Linked DNA regions of Hoeflea algicola. The protein of the gene in region 2 interacts with the protein of the main gene of each other region in a pairwise test. Links are inferred from orthologs where the notes say so. Each region holds a gene or a part of one and is shown on either strand. Other genes may lie near its edges.

Region 1 (6,672 bases), 2.1 Mb from region 2 along the record:
CAGCGATCTGCTGCAGCTCGATATCCAGTCGCAAAACGCGCACCGGATTCCGCGCGAGGGCGGCTTTCTTCTGGTCGCCAATCACCCAACCGGTATCGCCGATGGCGTGGCAATGTTCGATTTTCTCACCCGGCACCGGCCCGACATGATGATCTTTGCCAATCGCGACGCGGTGCGGGTCAGCCCGCGATTTGATGAAATCATCATCCCGGTGGAATGGCGCGATGATTTCAAGAGCCGTGACAAAACCCGCGAGACCTTGCAACTGACCAACCGCGCGGTTCAGGACGGCAAGGCCACGGTGCTATTTCCATCGGGCCGAATTGCGTTCTGGAACGAAGGGAAACTCACCGAACGTCCGTGGAAGGTATCGGCGGTGACGCTGGCGCGACGGCATTCGCTGCCGGTGGTTCCTGTGCACGTCTCGGCGCGCAATTCCGGGCTGTTCTACTGGCTGTCAAAGCACTCGACAGAGCTGCGCGACATGACTGTGTTTCACGAGCTTCTGAACAAGAAGAACCATACATTCCGGTTTACCGTCGGCGAGCCGATCATGCCGGAAGCGCTTGACGGCGACCCCAATGAAGCGGTGCGGGCGCTCGAATATCACACCGTGCACGGGCTTGCCAAAGACCCGAACCGGGCGTTTGAGGCGGCTCCGAGCGACTGGAGCCAGGCCGCCTGAAAAGCGGCCCGGCATGGCTCATGCGGGTGTCGGTGTCGTCTGCTCAGACAATCTTCTGGCCGGTCTTTTTCCAATCAGCGAGAAAATTCTCAAGACCCTTGTCGGTGAGCGGGTGCTTGACCAGAGCCTTGATGGTGGAGGCAGGAATAGTGGCCACATCGGCGCCGATCAGGGCTGCTTCGCGCACATGGTTGACGGTGCGGATCGAGGCGGCGAGAATTTCGGTGTCGAAGCCATAATTGTCGTAGATCTGGCGGATTTCGCGGATCAGATCCATGCCGTCCATGGCCATGTCGTCAAGCCGGCCGATAAAGGGCGAAATGAAGCTGGCCCCGGCCTTGGCGGCGAGCAGTGCCTGGTTGGCGGAGAAGCACAGCGTCACATTGGTCTGGTGTCCATCGGAAACCAGCGCCCGGCAAGCCTTGAGGCCATCGAGCGTCAGCGGCAGCTTGATGCAGATGTTGTCGGCGATCTTGGCCAGCACCGCCGCCTCTTTCATCATCGCGTCATACTCGGTGGCGGTGACCTCGGCTGAGACCGGGCCGTCGACAATCGCACAGATTTCCTTGGTAACTTCCTGGATGTCGCGGCCGGACTTCATGATCAGCGACGGATTGGTGGTCACCCCATCGATCAGGCCCAGATCATTGAGTTCCTGAATCTCGTTGACGTCGGCGGTATCGACAAAGAATTTCATTTTCTTACTCCAAAGCTTCAGCGGCGGGTTCGTGCCGGCGCTTCAATGATATATCTGGGTTTCCTTTAGCCCAATGTGGGGGCAAGGTCACGCTACATGGACAAAGATTCGCGACAAATTGATGGTGGGCTGTTTCCGCGTAAAGTGGTTCCGGTGCTGCTGCCGATGCCTGCCGAGCGGGCCTATTCCTATGCGCTGCCTGAAGGCGTTGACGCTGTGCCAGGTCAGATCGTGCAGGTGCCGCTGGGCCCGCGGCTGGTTGCCGGGCTGGTATGGGACGGCCCCGCCGACGTGATCAATCCCGACAAGCTGCGCGAAATCGTCCAGGTGTTCGACTGTCCGCCGATCGTCGAGCCAATGCGGCGGTTCATCGACTGGGTTTCGGCCTATACGCTGTCGCCGCCCGGGCTGGTGGCGCGGATGGCGCTGAGGGCGCCGGCGGCGTTTGATCCCGAGCCGATGATCAATGCGCTGCGGCTGACCGGTGAACAGCCGGAGCGGCTGACGGCGGCCCGCGAGCGGGTGCTGGCACAGGCCGGTGACGGGCTGGCCTGGAGCAAGAGCGGCTTGGCACACGCCGCCGGGGTGTCGCCCGGGGTGATCGACGGGCTTGCCGCGCAGGGCGTGTTCGAGGCGGTCAAGCTGCCGCCGCCACCCGTGGTGGCAGCGCCCGATCCGGATTTCAGCCCGGCCGAACTGGAAATCGACCAAATTGCAGCGGCCGATGCGCTGCGCGCCACGGTGGCCAAGGGCGGATTTGCGGTGACGCTTCTTGATGGCGTTACCGGGTCGGGCAAGACCGAAGTCTATTTCGAGGCAATCGCCGAAGCGATAAGGCAGGGCCGGCAGGTGTTGATCCTGCTGCCGGAGATCGCGTTGACCAGCGCATTCCTCGACCGGTTTCACGACCGGTTCGGGGCGCGGCCGGCGGAATGGCATTCGGAACTGGCGCCCAGAACACGCGAAAAGGTCTGGCGGCAGACCGCCGAGGGTCGGGTCAATGTGGTGGCCGGCGCACGCTCGGCGCTGTTCCTGCCGTTTTCCGATCTCGGCCTGATCATTGTCGATGAGGAGCACGACCCGGCCTACAAGCAGGAGGATAGGGTGTTCTACAATGCCCGTGACATGGCGGTGGTCAGGGCGCGGCTCGCCGATATTCCGGTAGTGCTGGCCTCGGCGACGCCGTCAATCGAATCCCGCGTCAACGCCGCCCAGGGGCGCTACCATCACCTGGTGCTGTCGGGCCGCTACGCCGATGCCGGGCTGCCTGATCTCAAGCTGGTGGATCTAAGGCGGCATGCGCCGGCGCGCGGCGGCTTCCTGTCGCCGGTGCTGCTCAAGGCGATGGCCGAGACGTTGGAGCGTGGCGAGCAATCGCTGCTGTTTCTCAATCGGCGCGGCTATGCACCGCTGACCTTGTGCCGAGTGTGCGGGCACCGGTTCGAGTGTCCGCAATGCTCGTCCTGGCTGGTCGAGCACCGGTTCCGGGCGCAACTGCAATGCCACCATTGCGGCCACAACGAGCCGACGCCGCAGGCCTGTCCGTCATGTGGAACGCTGGACCATCTGGTTGCCTGCGGCCCGGGAATCGAACGGATCGCCGAGGAAGCCGACAAGCATTTTCCCAAGGCGCGCACCATCGTGCTGTCATCCGACATGACGGGTGGTACACGGCGGCTCAGGATCGAGCTCGAAGCAATTGCCAAGGGTGAGGCCGATATCGTCATCGGCACACAGCTGGTGGCCAAGGGCCACAATTTTCCGCTGATGACGCTGGTTGGCGTGGTCGACGCCGATCTGGGGCTATCAAACGGCGACCCGCGGGCGGCTGAACGCACCTATCAGCTGCTCTCCCAGGTGACCGGCCGGGCGGGGCGGTCGGGGCGCAAGAGCCACGGCCTGATTCAGACGTTTCAACCGCAGCATCCGGTTATGCAGGCCCTGGCGTCGGGCGATCCGGAGGCGTTCTACGAACGCGAGACCGAGGAACGGCGGCTGGCGGTGCTGCCGCCATTCGGGCGGCTCGCCTCGGTGATCATTTCGGCGGCGACACGGCCTGAGGCAGAGAGCCATGCGCGGGCCTTGCGCGGCTGTGCGCCATCATCCTCGGGAATCATGGTGCTCGGCCCGGCGGAAGCGCCGTTGGCGCTGATTCGCGGCCGCTACCGGTTCAGGCTGCTGGTGCATGGTGCGCGCGGCAACGACATGCAGGCATTCCTGAAACAGATGCTGGCCAAGGGCCCGAAGCCGCGCGGCTCGGTGCAGGTTCAGGTCGATATCGATCCGCAGAGCTTTCTGTAAAGTAGAGCCACGTGGAGCGAGAAGGATGGACTATTTGTTACGGGGGCTTTCAGATGTTCTCTACAGATCTTCTTCTGGTGAAATAGGCGGGCTGCGAGCTTTCACAGCGCACGGCACCAACGGCGCGTAAGCGGACAAAGTATCAATTCGCTGCGCCAGCGCCATTGGCTGCTGTTATCGAAGGGCCGAGCCTGCAGAGCAGATTGATATGGATCAACGCGCATATGCGGAAAAGCGCATATTAACGCGTCATGCAGGAGATACTCAACGCCCTTTGCGATTCAACCCGCCGCGCCGCACTCGCCATCGTTTGGGATGGCGGTGAGCATTGCGTTTGCGAATTGATGGACCGGCTTGATGCAAGCCAGAGCCGCATGTCGCGACACATGAAGGTGTTGCGTGAAGTTGGTCTCGTCGTCGATCGGCGTGATGCGCAATGGGTCCGTTTTCGGCGAAGCCCGGATATTGCGCCAGAAATCACGACGATGATCTCCGCCGTTTTGAACGCCGAAAAACTCTTCGAACAGGAAATCGCATGACGACGGCAATCCATGAAATTGGTCCGAAACGCGAAACGTCAGACTGGGTCTGGTATGCGGGTATTTTTGGTGCTGCTGTCATTGGCTGGCTGGCATACGGTCAGTTGATCCCCTTCTCCGAATGGGTCACCGCCCTGTTCCCCGTTGCCCGCGACAGCCACAGCGGCGAGGCGATCGCATTCTTCGCCTATGATGTGCCAAAGGTGCTTTTGCTACTGACGGGTATCGTCTTTGTGACGGGCGTGCTGCGCAGCTGGTTCAGCCCCGAGAAGACCCGTGCAATGCTTGCGGGCAAACGAGAGATACTGGGCTATCCGCTGGCGGCTTTACTGGGGGTGCTGACGCCGTTTTGTTCGTGCTCGTCTGTGCCGCTTTTCATCGGCTTTGTTTCGGCTGGCGTCCCTCTGGGCGTGACGTTTTCGTTCCTGATCGCAGGTCCGATGGTCGGCCCTGTCGGACTTGGGCTGCTTTATGGCCTGGTCGGGTGGCAAATTGCCACGATCTATCTTGTGTTCGGCTTCTCGATTGCCACGGTCGCAGGCTACGTGATGGGGAAGATGAGGCTGGAACGCTACCTGCAGGATTGGGTGCGCGAACTGAACGCTGGCCCGGTTGGCGACCTGCCCGAGGTAAAGTTCATATTTATCGACAGGTTGAAAATCGGCGTCGAGCAAGTCCGCGAGATTGTCGGCAAGGTCTGGATCTGGGTGTTGGTCGGTATCGGTATCGGCGCATTGATCCACGGCTATGTGCCCGAAGCGATGATGCTGAAGATCATGGGGGGTGAGGCGTGGTGGTCGGTGCCCGCAGCGGTGGTTGTCGGCGTGCCGATGTACACCAATGCTGCAGGCGTCATTCCCATCGTGGAGGCATTGCTGGGCAAGGGCGCGGCTCTTGGTACGACGCTCGCCTTCATGATGTCGGTGATCGCGCTGTCGCTGCCGGAAATGATCATTCTCAAACAGGTGCTGACGTTGCGGTTGATCGCGATCTTTATCGCTGTTGTTTCGGCGGGCATCCTCGCCACCGGCTACCTCTTCAACTTGCTATTGTAACCGGGTTCATGATTTCGCACCCTGAAAGGACATCCCATGAAATCTGTCAAAGTTTACGGCCCTGGCTGCAAGCGCTGCGAGACCACCGAAAAGATGGTGCGCGACGCGGCTGCGAAACTGGGTATTGATGTCACCATCGAAAAGGTAGCTGACGCCAAATCCATTGCAATGGCGGGTGTCATGTCGACACCGGCGCTTGCGGTTGATGGCAAGCTCGTCCATGCGGGTGGGCTTCCCGACGCGGCCAAGCTGGAGCAATGGCTGGCGGCCTGAGTTTCCTGACGTCGCCTTTGTGGAGCGAAAGACATGCTTGAATACAACGTAACTGCCCGCCGAATCGACGACCACGGATCAGAAGCCTATGCCAAGGACGCACGGATCGTTCTGGACACAGATGTGGCGGGCCGCGATGACGCGTTCAATCCGGCAGAAATGCTGCTGGCGAGCCTCGCGGCTTGCATGCTGAAGGGGGCCGAACGGGTGGCGCCCCTGCTTGAGTTCGATCTGCGCGCCATCGACATCAAACTGCATGGTGTCCGGCAGGACAGCCCGCCCAAAATGGTCCGTATCGACTATGAAATCGTGGTCGACACGGACGAGACCGACGAGAGGTTGGACCTGTTGCATCGGAATCTCCGCAAATACGGCACCATTTCCAACACGCTGAGCGAAGCAATCGAGCTTGTCGGGACCATTCGGCGAACGGCCTGACACAAGCCTCTAGGACGTCAAAGCCTGTTATTCGGTACCGAAAGATGTCCTGCTTCGATACTCGGAAATGTCGTTCGAGTAACCGGCAGCAAAGCTGAAGGCGGGCTCCAGGCAGACGAGTGCTAGGTTCGGCCCTGGGTCGGGAGCGTCGGCCCAGGGGTCTGCGCTGCTCCTCTCAACGGTCATCTGACCACCTCGGTTAGCTTGTAAAACCGGAGCCAGCTTACCTTGCGCCCTCATGCGTGTCGCTCCCGGATGCCCCATCTCACCCGTGCCCAGATCCGTTCGTGGACGATGAAGAAGGCCAGTCCGCTTGTCGCTGTCGAGAAGGCGAAAGACAGGGCGGTGATCACCGAGCCGGTGTAAAACCAGGCCAACGCGCCGCTGACAGCAAGGCCGAGGATCTGCCAGGTGATGGCTTTGACGATGGTTCTGATTTTTGAGTCCATGGTGGGCCTCCGATTTCTGGGTTCGGATTGGTTTCGGGTTCTGGCGAGTCCGATACTAGGCCAAGCAGCGTACTGCCGGAATTTGGTGTTTTCGCTCCGTAAAATCTCATTTGTTGATTAATATCACCAATGATGCAAAAAATAGGCGATGCACAAGAATGAGCGCGCAGAACTGTTTCGTAACCGGCTGGCTGCCCGCCTGGCCCTGACTGCAATGAGCCGCAGCGCGTTGGCG
Region 2 (7,884 bases):
CCCGCGCCTTCAGTTCCTGGACTGGCGGTATGCTCGGTGTCGTGAACGCACAGATGAAGGATCATCAACAAATGCACCGGATCTGGTATTTTGACGATATTCACTAAATAACCAAAGCCGCGTGCCGGTGTCAGAGCGTTTCGCCTTTGGTAATACGCCTCGGGCCTTCCTTCAGCGCCAATCTCGCCGCCGCCATTCAGCCACCTTGGTCAACTCAAAAATCTCCCCGTAGCGGGCTGCGGCCGGGATGTCGCGACGCCTCAGCGCGCTGCGTTAAGCGCGTCCTCGGCCGAAAGATAGGGACCCCAATTGGTCGGATCGTCGGACTCGTAAATCAGCGTGACGGGAACCTTGGCAATATAGCCGCCGTCTTCAACGATCCGCGTCACCTGTTCAGACCTTGCGTCGGATGGTGAACTGCTCATCCCACTTCTCATTGTCAGGCCGTCGGTCGGCGAGGTCATTCATTGTTACTCCGCCGCCTCCACCCGTTTTCCCGGCCTCCGTTCGAGCAGGTCCTTGAGGAAGCCGCCGGTGTAGCTGCGCTTGACCTTGACGATGTCTTCGGGTGTGCCTTCGGCGACGATCTCGCCGCCGCCGTCGCCGCCTTCGGGGCCGAGATCAATCACCCAGTCGGCGGTCTTGATGACTTCGAGATTGTGTTCGATGACCACCACCGAATTGCCCTGATCGACCAATTCGTGGAGCACCTCCAATAGCTTGGCGACATCGTGGAAATGCAGCCCGGTGGTCGGTTCGTCGAGAATGTAGAGCGTGCGCCCGGTCGAACGTTTCGACAGTTCCTTGGCGAGCTTGACGCGCTGGGCTTCGCCGCCCGAGAGCGTGGTCGCCTGCTGACCCACCTTGATATAGCCGAGACCCACGCCCTGCAGCGCCTGCAGCTTGTCACGCACGGCGGGGACGGCGGCAAAGAACTCAACGCCTTCCTCGACCGTCATGTCGAGCACGTCGGCGATCGATTTCTGCTTGAAGGTGACGTCAAGCGTTTCGCGGTTGTAGCGCTTGCCGTGGCAGACATCGCAGGTGACGTAGACATCGGGTAAAAAGTGCATCTCGATCTTGATGACGCCATCGCCCTGGCAGGCTTCGCAGCGGCCGCCCTTGACGTTGAACGAGAAGCGGCCGGGTTGGTAGCCGCGCGCCTTGGATTCCGGCAGGCCCGCAAACCAGTCGCGGATCGGCGTGAAGGCGCCGGTATAGGTGGCCGGGTTGGAACGCGGCGTGCGGCCAATCGGCGACTGGTCGATGTCGATCACCTTGTCGATGTGCTCGAAACCGTCGATGCGGTCGTGCTCGGCAGGATTTTCGCGCGCGCCCATCACCCGCCGTGCCGCCGCCTTGTAGAGCGTCTCGATCAGGAAGGTCGACTTGCCGCCGCCCGATACGCCGGTCACCGCCGTAAAAAGGCCAAGCGGAATCGACGCGGTGACATTCTTGAGGTTGTTGCCGCGCGCACCGATGACCTTGAGTTCTTTATTCTTCTTGGCCTTGCGGCGCTCGGCCGGCACCGCCACTTCCCATTCACCGGAGAGGTATTTGCCGGTGATCGAGCGTGGATTGGCCATGATGTCGCCGGGCGTGCCCTGGGCGATGATCTCGCCGCCATGAATGCCGGCATGCGGGCCAATGTCGACCACATAATCGGCAGTCAGGATCGCGTCCTCGTCATGTTCGACGACGATCACCGTATTGCCGATATCACGCAGATGCTTGAGCGTTTCGAGAAGCCGGGCATTGTCGCGCTGGTGCAGGCCGATCGAGGGCTCGTCGAGCACATAGAGCACGCCGGTAAGCCCGGAGCCGATCTGCGAGGCAAGCCGGATACGCTGGCTTTCGCCGCCTGACAGCGAGCCTGAATTGCGCGACAGCGTCAGGTAATCGAGCCCGACATCGTTGAGGAATTTCAGACGGTCGCGGATTTCCTTGAGAATCCGGACAGCAATCTCGTTCTGCTTGTCGTTGAGACGGGCGGGCAGATCCGAAAACCACTCACCGGCGTTGCGGATCGACAGTTCGGTGACTTCGCCAATGTGGCGGCCATCGATCTTGACCGCGCGAGCCTCAGGCTTCAACCGGTAGCCGTCGCAGGCCGGGCAGGGGGCATTGGACATGTAGCGCTCGATTTCCTCGCGCGCCCAGGCGCTGTCGGTTTCCTTCCAGCGCCGCTCGAGATTGGGAATGATGCCCTCGAAATTCTTCGACGTGGTGTAGGAGCGCAGGCCGTCATCATATTTGAAGGCGATCTTGTCGCTGGTGCCGCGCAGAATGGCCTTCTGGCCTTCCGCCGGCAGATCGGCCCAGCGATCACCCAGCTTGAAGCCGAAATGCTTGCCCAGTGCTTCCAGCGTCTGGGTGTAATAAGGTGAACTCGACTTGGCCCAGGGCGCCACCGCGCCGCCGCGCAGGGTCAGGTGCGGCTCGGGGATGATCAGTGCCTCGTCGATTTTCTTCTGCGAGCCAAGCCCGTCGCAGGTCGGGCAGGCGCCATGCGGGTTGTTGAAGGAAAACAGCCGTGGCTCGATCTCGGAAATGGTGAAGCCGGAGACCGGGCAGGCGAATTTCTCCGAAAACAGCATTCGCTCATGGGTTTCATTCTTGGACTTGTTGGCCGAGCCGCCTCCCGAGGTCTCGCTGTCGGGCAGCGGCTTGTCGGCGAATTCGGCAATCGCCAGACCGTCGGCCAGCCGCAAACAGGTTTCCAGGCTGTCGGCCAACCGTGCCGAGATGTCGGGTCGCACGACGATGCGGTCGACGACAATGTCGATGTCGTGCTTGTATTTCTTGTCGAGCGTCGGGGCGTCGGCGATTTCGTAGTACTGGCCGTCGATCTTGACCCGCTGAAAGCCCTTTTTCATGTACTCGGCAAGTTCCTTGCGGTATTCACCCTTGCGGCCGCGCACCACCGGCGCCAGCACGTACAGCCGCGTGCCTTCTTCCAGCGTCAGCACGCGGTCAACCATCTGGCTGATGGTCTGGCTTTCGATCGGCAGGCCGGTGGCCGGCGAATAGGGCACGCCGACGCGCGCAAACAACAGCCGCATGTAATCGTAGATTTCGGTCACGGTGCCGACGGTGGAGCGCGGGTTGCGGCTGGTGGTCTTCTGCTCGATGGAGATTGCCGGCGACAGCCCGTCGATCTGATCGACATCGGGTTTCTGCATCATCTCGAGAAACTGCCGCGCGTAAGCCGACAGGCTCTCGACATAGCGGCGCTGGCCCTCGGCATAGATGGTGTCGAACGCCAGCGAGGATTTGCCCGACCCCGACAGCCCGGTCATCACGATCAGGCTGTTGCGCGGCAGATCGAGATCGACATTCTTGAGATTGTGCTCGCGGGCTCCGCGAATGGTAATGGATTTCAGTTCCGTCATGACGCCGCCGATTTGCCGTGGAGCGTCCTGTGCGTTCGCCTGAACGCCCGCGGTTCGCTCGCATATTCAAAAAGCCTCAACGGTCCGATTTCCCCATCCGAGGTCGCAATCGAATCCCGCAAAAACACTGCCCCTCATGAACACCAGACTTGCATTATGGTTCCGGGGGCAGACCAGACCCATACATAAGCACCTCATCCGCAATGTCGAGATGCCGCGCTTGCGGTTGCACTGTCCGAGGCGAATCTCTTGACAGAAACTGACATAATCATTAGAACAAATAAAGAACAAAAAAGGCCTGTGGATTGTGCTGGCCGGCAGGACGGGGGAATAGGCGATCCTGTAAGGTGCCCTTGATTTGGACGGGGCGGCGCAGAGCCGCCTGAAGTGTTGGAAGGTGAAACATCATGGCGGGCAGCGTCAACAAGGTCATACTCATTGGCAATCTGGGTGCCGATCCGGAGATCCGGCGCACCCAGGACGGTCGTCCGATCGCCAATCTGTCGATCGCCACCTCGGAGAGCTGGCGCGACAAGAATACCGGCGAACGGCGCGAAAAGACCGAATGGCACCGGGTTGTCATTTTCAACGAAGGTCTGTGCAAGATTGCCGAAAGCTATCTCAAGAAGGGCTCGAAAGTCTATCTTGAAGGCCAGTTGCAGACCCGCAAATGGACCGACCAGTCGGGTCAGGACAAATACTCCACGGAAGTGGTGCTGCAGGGCTTTAACGGCAACCTGACGATGCTCGACGGCCGCAATGAAGGCGGCGGTGGCGGCGGGAGCCGTAGTGGCGGCGGCGGCGATTATGGTGGTGATTTCGGCGGCGGCGCTCCCTCGGGTGGTGGCGGTCGCGGTGGATCGGGTGGCGGCGGTGGTTCCGGAGGCGGATTTGGCGGCGGCGCCGGTGGTGGTGGCGGATCCCGCGATCTCGACGACGACATTCCGTTCTGACCAACAGCTTGACTGTAAGGTCGCTTTGTCAGTCCGGTTTTGGTTCGGGCGCTCCGCTCATGCGGCGCGCGCCGAGCTGAACAGTGGGGAGGACAATGACCATGGCAGAAGAACAGACAACATCGCAACAAGCGCCCGTGTCACGGTGGCGGATCATTCTGGCGGCGGTGCTTGATTTCTTCACCGCGTTTTTTGTCATTGGTTATCTGGTCGGCACCGTCACCGGTGAAACAAGCGGTGCGGGGTTCCAATTGAACGGGATGTCGGCGCTGGTGGCGTTTGCCCTGGTCGTGGCCTATTTCTGGCTCTGTGGAAAATATCTCGGCGGAACCATCTGGCAGCGAATCCTCAAGGCACGCTGATGCCCATCCGCTGATTTTGCAGGCAGGTCAGCCCTGCGGGGATACGGGAGACAGATTTGCGCCAGTCCATTACCCATGTTGCCCTCGTGGTGCGCGATTATGACGAAGCCATTGGCTTTTACTGCGGTGTGCTTGGCTTCGATCTCCTCGAAGACACTTATCAGCCCGAGCAGGACAAGCGCTGGGTGGTGGTGCGGCCCAAGGGCGGGCAGGGCGCCTCGATCGCGCTGGCGCGGGCGTCCAGGCCGGAGCAGGAACCGTTTGTCGGCAACCAGACCGGTGGGCGTGTGTTCATGTTTCTCAACACCGATGATTTTGCCAGGGATTTCGCCCGGCTGAATGCCGCCGGTGTCGAATTCGTGCGCGAGCCGCAGATCCATGATTACGGCACGGTGGCGGTTTTCCGCGATATCTACGGCAATCTGTGGGACCTGCTGCAACTCGCCGAAGGCCATCCCGCGGCTGTTTGAGCCCCGCTCTGATGACAATGTGGGCGCCGTTGCACTCAAAATTGATTGGCATTGGCGCTGGCGAGCAGCCAAATATAGCTGCATGACAGCTTCAGCACACAAAACCCTTCACCGGTCCCTTCATCGTTTACCGCGCCTTGTGGTCCTCTCCCTGTTTGCCGCCGCAGCAGCGCTTGCCTTCTCTATTGCCGCGGGGGCCGCCGAGGCTGATGTGGTCGCGGCCAAGTTCAAACGTGCTTCTGACGGCACCTACCGGTTCGATGTCAGCGTTCGGCACGCCGATGACGGTTGGGAGCATTATGCCGACAAATGGCAGGTGCGTGGCCCTGATGGCGAGGTCTACGGCGAAAGGGTGCTTGCACATCCGCATGACACCGAGCAGCCGTTTACCCGCAGCCAGTCCGGCATTGTCATTCCTGACGGTGTCGATGCCGTCACCATCCGCGCCCATGACATTCGGCACGGCTGGAGCGGCAAGGAACTGACAGTCGATCTCGCCGAATAACCTGCCGGAAGCCGGGTAGGCCCCGTATCGGGGTTCAACCGGTCGTCAGATCAACGGTGATGCGGTCGCCTGCGGCAAGTGATTCTGCCCGGCGGATAGCAGCCTTGACCGGCAGGAAGTAGCAGCCAGATTTTGTGTCGGGAAACAGCGATGTGGCCCATTCGGAGTTGCCGATGCAGACACGCACCCGAACCGAGCCAAAGCTGTTGGTCTTGCCCGCGTAAAAGCGGATCTGGTGCGAGATTTCAAGTGGAACAGTGACAAAGTTCCAGGGTGCCTTGGCGGTATCAACCCGCCAGAGCTCGGCCTCGAAGCGGTTCGATTGTTCAGGTTCCACCAGCCGCTCCGTCAGACCGTCAGGAATGCCTGCTTGATGCCGTCGACCACGAACTGCACCGACAGCGCCGCCAGCACAACACCAAGAAGCCGGGTGAGGATGGTGCGGCCGGTATCGCCCAGGAACCGGTCCAGCCGCTCGGCGATGACGAGAAAGGCAAACAGCACCAGCGAAGCGGCGATGATGACGCCGATCAGTCCGGCGCGCTCAACCGGCGCATAGAACGACCCCGCCAGCAGGATCACCGCCGAGATCGCCCCGGGCCCGGCAATCAGCGGGATCGCCAGCGGAAACACCGCGACATTGGAGATGTGGTCCTTGGTGATGGCTCGCTCGGCACTCTTTTCCTGGCGTTCGTGGCGCTTTTCAAAGATCATCTCGAAGGCGATCCAGAACAACAGGATGCCGCCGGCGATACGGAAGGCGCCGAGTGAAATGCCGAGCACACCGAGGATACTGGCGCCGGCAATGGCGAACACCATGAGGATACCGGCGCCGGTGATGGTGCCGCGCAACGCCACCTGCAACCGCTGGCTTCTGGTCATGCCGGTTGTCAGGCCGAGAAAGATTGCTGCCAGTCCCGGCGGATCGAACATGACGATGATGGTGACAAAGGCATTTATGATCAGATCGGCATTCATGCGACATCCCCCTGCGCACCTTGAAAACCGGTGCTTTCAACCGGCTTACGACACCACGGCGGCAACCGAAACCCCCGATCTTGACGACAGCAGTGGAGAATGTTGCGAGAAAGCCCGAATTCGGGCGTGATAATTGGCGACGCGGTTGGGTTTCGGCTATAAGGCGCTAATGATTCCATTCAATGTTCGTGGACCGCTTTGACAGACCAGAAAACACCCGCCGGACCGATTACGCCAGGCATTCAACCGGTTTCGATTATCGATGAGATGCAGCGCTCCTATCTCGATTACGCCATGAGCGTGATCGTCAGCCGGGCGCTGCCGGACGTGCGCGACGGGCTCAAGCCCGTGCACCGCCGAATTCTGCACGCCATGCACGAGGGCGGCTATCACTGGAACCGCAAATACGTGAAGTCGTCGCGTATCGTCGGTGACGTGATGGGTAAATATCACCCGCATGGCGACCAGTCGATTTATGACGCGATGGTGCGGATGGCGCAGCATTGGTCGATGAGCGCGATGCTGATTGACGGGCAGGGCAATTTCGGCTCGATCGACGGCGACCCGCCGGCAGCCATGCGGTACACCGAATCGCGGTTGGCCAAGCTCGCCCACGAGATGCTCGAGGACATCGACAAGGATACGGTCGATTTCCAGGAAACCTATGATCTCGTCGGGCCGCGAGCCCAAGGTCTTGCCGGCGCGGTTTCCGACGCTGTTGGTCAATGGCGCGGGCGGCATCGCCGTCGGCATGGCCACCAACATTCCGCCGCACAATCTGGTCGAGGTGGTCAATGGCGCCGTCGCGATCATGGAAAATCCGGCGATTGATCTTATCGAGCTGATGCAGATCATCCCCGGGCCGGATTTTCCGACGTCAGGCATCATTTTGGGCCAGGCCGGCATCCGCCAGGCGTTCGAGACCGGCCGTGGATCAGTGATGATGCGCGGCAAGGTTCATGTCGAGCCGATGCGCAACGACCGTGAAGCCATCATCATCACCGAGGTTCCCTACCAGGTGAACAAGGCGACGATGATCGAGAAGATGGCCGAACTGGTGCGCGACAAGCGTATCGAGGGCATTTCCGACCTGCGTGACGAATCCGACCGCCAGGGCTACCGCGTGGTGGTTGAGCTCAAGCGCGATGTCGTTGCCGATGTGATCATCAACCAGCTTTACCGCTACACGCCGCTGCAGACCTCGTTCGGGGTCAACATGGTGGC

The links.
Region 1: the proteins of OEG84_RS04370 (region 2) and OEG84_RS14475 interact in binary tests that used the Escherichia coli proteins (3 or more experiments, as listed by UniProt). The link is inferred for Hoeflea algicola from one-to-one orthologs.

Annotation. Positions count from the first base shown.
Region 1 is NZ_JAOVZR010000001.1:2,953,628-2,960,299, reverse strand. The notes cover bases 1,164-4,080. They hold OEG84_RS14475 (primosomal protein N'), read left to right. Parts: upstream 1,164-1,478; coding sequence 1,479-3,683; downstream 3,684-4,080. Other genes in these bases: OEG84_RS14470 (ArsR/SmtB family transcription factor), read left to right, coding at 3,935-4,080; fsa (fructose-6-phosphate aldolase), read right to left, coding at 1,164-1,382. Also shown: OEG84_RS14485 (1-acyl-sn-glycerol-3-phosphate acyltransferase), read left to right, coding at 1-685; more of fsa, read right to left, coding at 729-1,163; more of OEG84_RS14470, read left to right, coding at 4,081-4,222; OEG84_RS14465 (permease), read left to right, coding at 4,219-5,277; OEG84_RS14460 (thioredoxin family protein), read left to right, coding at 5,314-5,550; OEG84_RS14455 (OsmC family protein), read left to right, coding at 5,584-5,988; OEG84_RS14450 (DUF2061 domain-containing protein), read right to left, coding at 6,225-6,437; OEG84_RS14445 (helix-turn-helix transcriptional regulator), read left to right, coding at 6,586-6,672.
Region 2 is NZ_JAOVZR010000001.1:865,670-873,553, reverse strand. Bases 2,839-5,572 are described here. They hold OEG84_RS04370 (single-stranded DNA-binding protein), read left to right. Parts: upstream 2,839-3,799; coding sequence 3,800-4,345; downstream 4,346-5,572. Other genes in these bases: OEG84_RS04355 (hypothetical protein), read left to right, coding at 5,260-5,572; OEG84_RS04360 (VOC family protein), read left to right, coding at 4,764-5,177; OEG84_RS04365 (hypothetical protein), read left to right, coding at 4,447-4,707; uvrA (excinuclease ABC subunit UvrA), read right to left, coding at 2,839-3,392. In the rest of the region: OEG84_RS04385 (hypothetical protein), read left to right, coding at 1-107; OEG84_RS04380 (hypothetical protein), read right to left, coding at 261-425; more of uvrA, read right to left, coding at 471-2,838; more of OEG84_RS04355, read left to right, coding at 5,573-5,682; OEG84_RS04350 (DUF1905 domain-containing protein), read right to left, coding at 5,717-6,019; OEG84_RS04345 (MarC family protein), read right to left, coding at 6,031-6,660. UniProt on the Escherichia coli protein: Plays an important role in DNA replication, recombination and repair. Binds to ssDNA and to an array of partner proteins to recruit them to their sites of action during DNA metabolism. Acts as a sliding platform that migrates on DNA via reptation.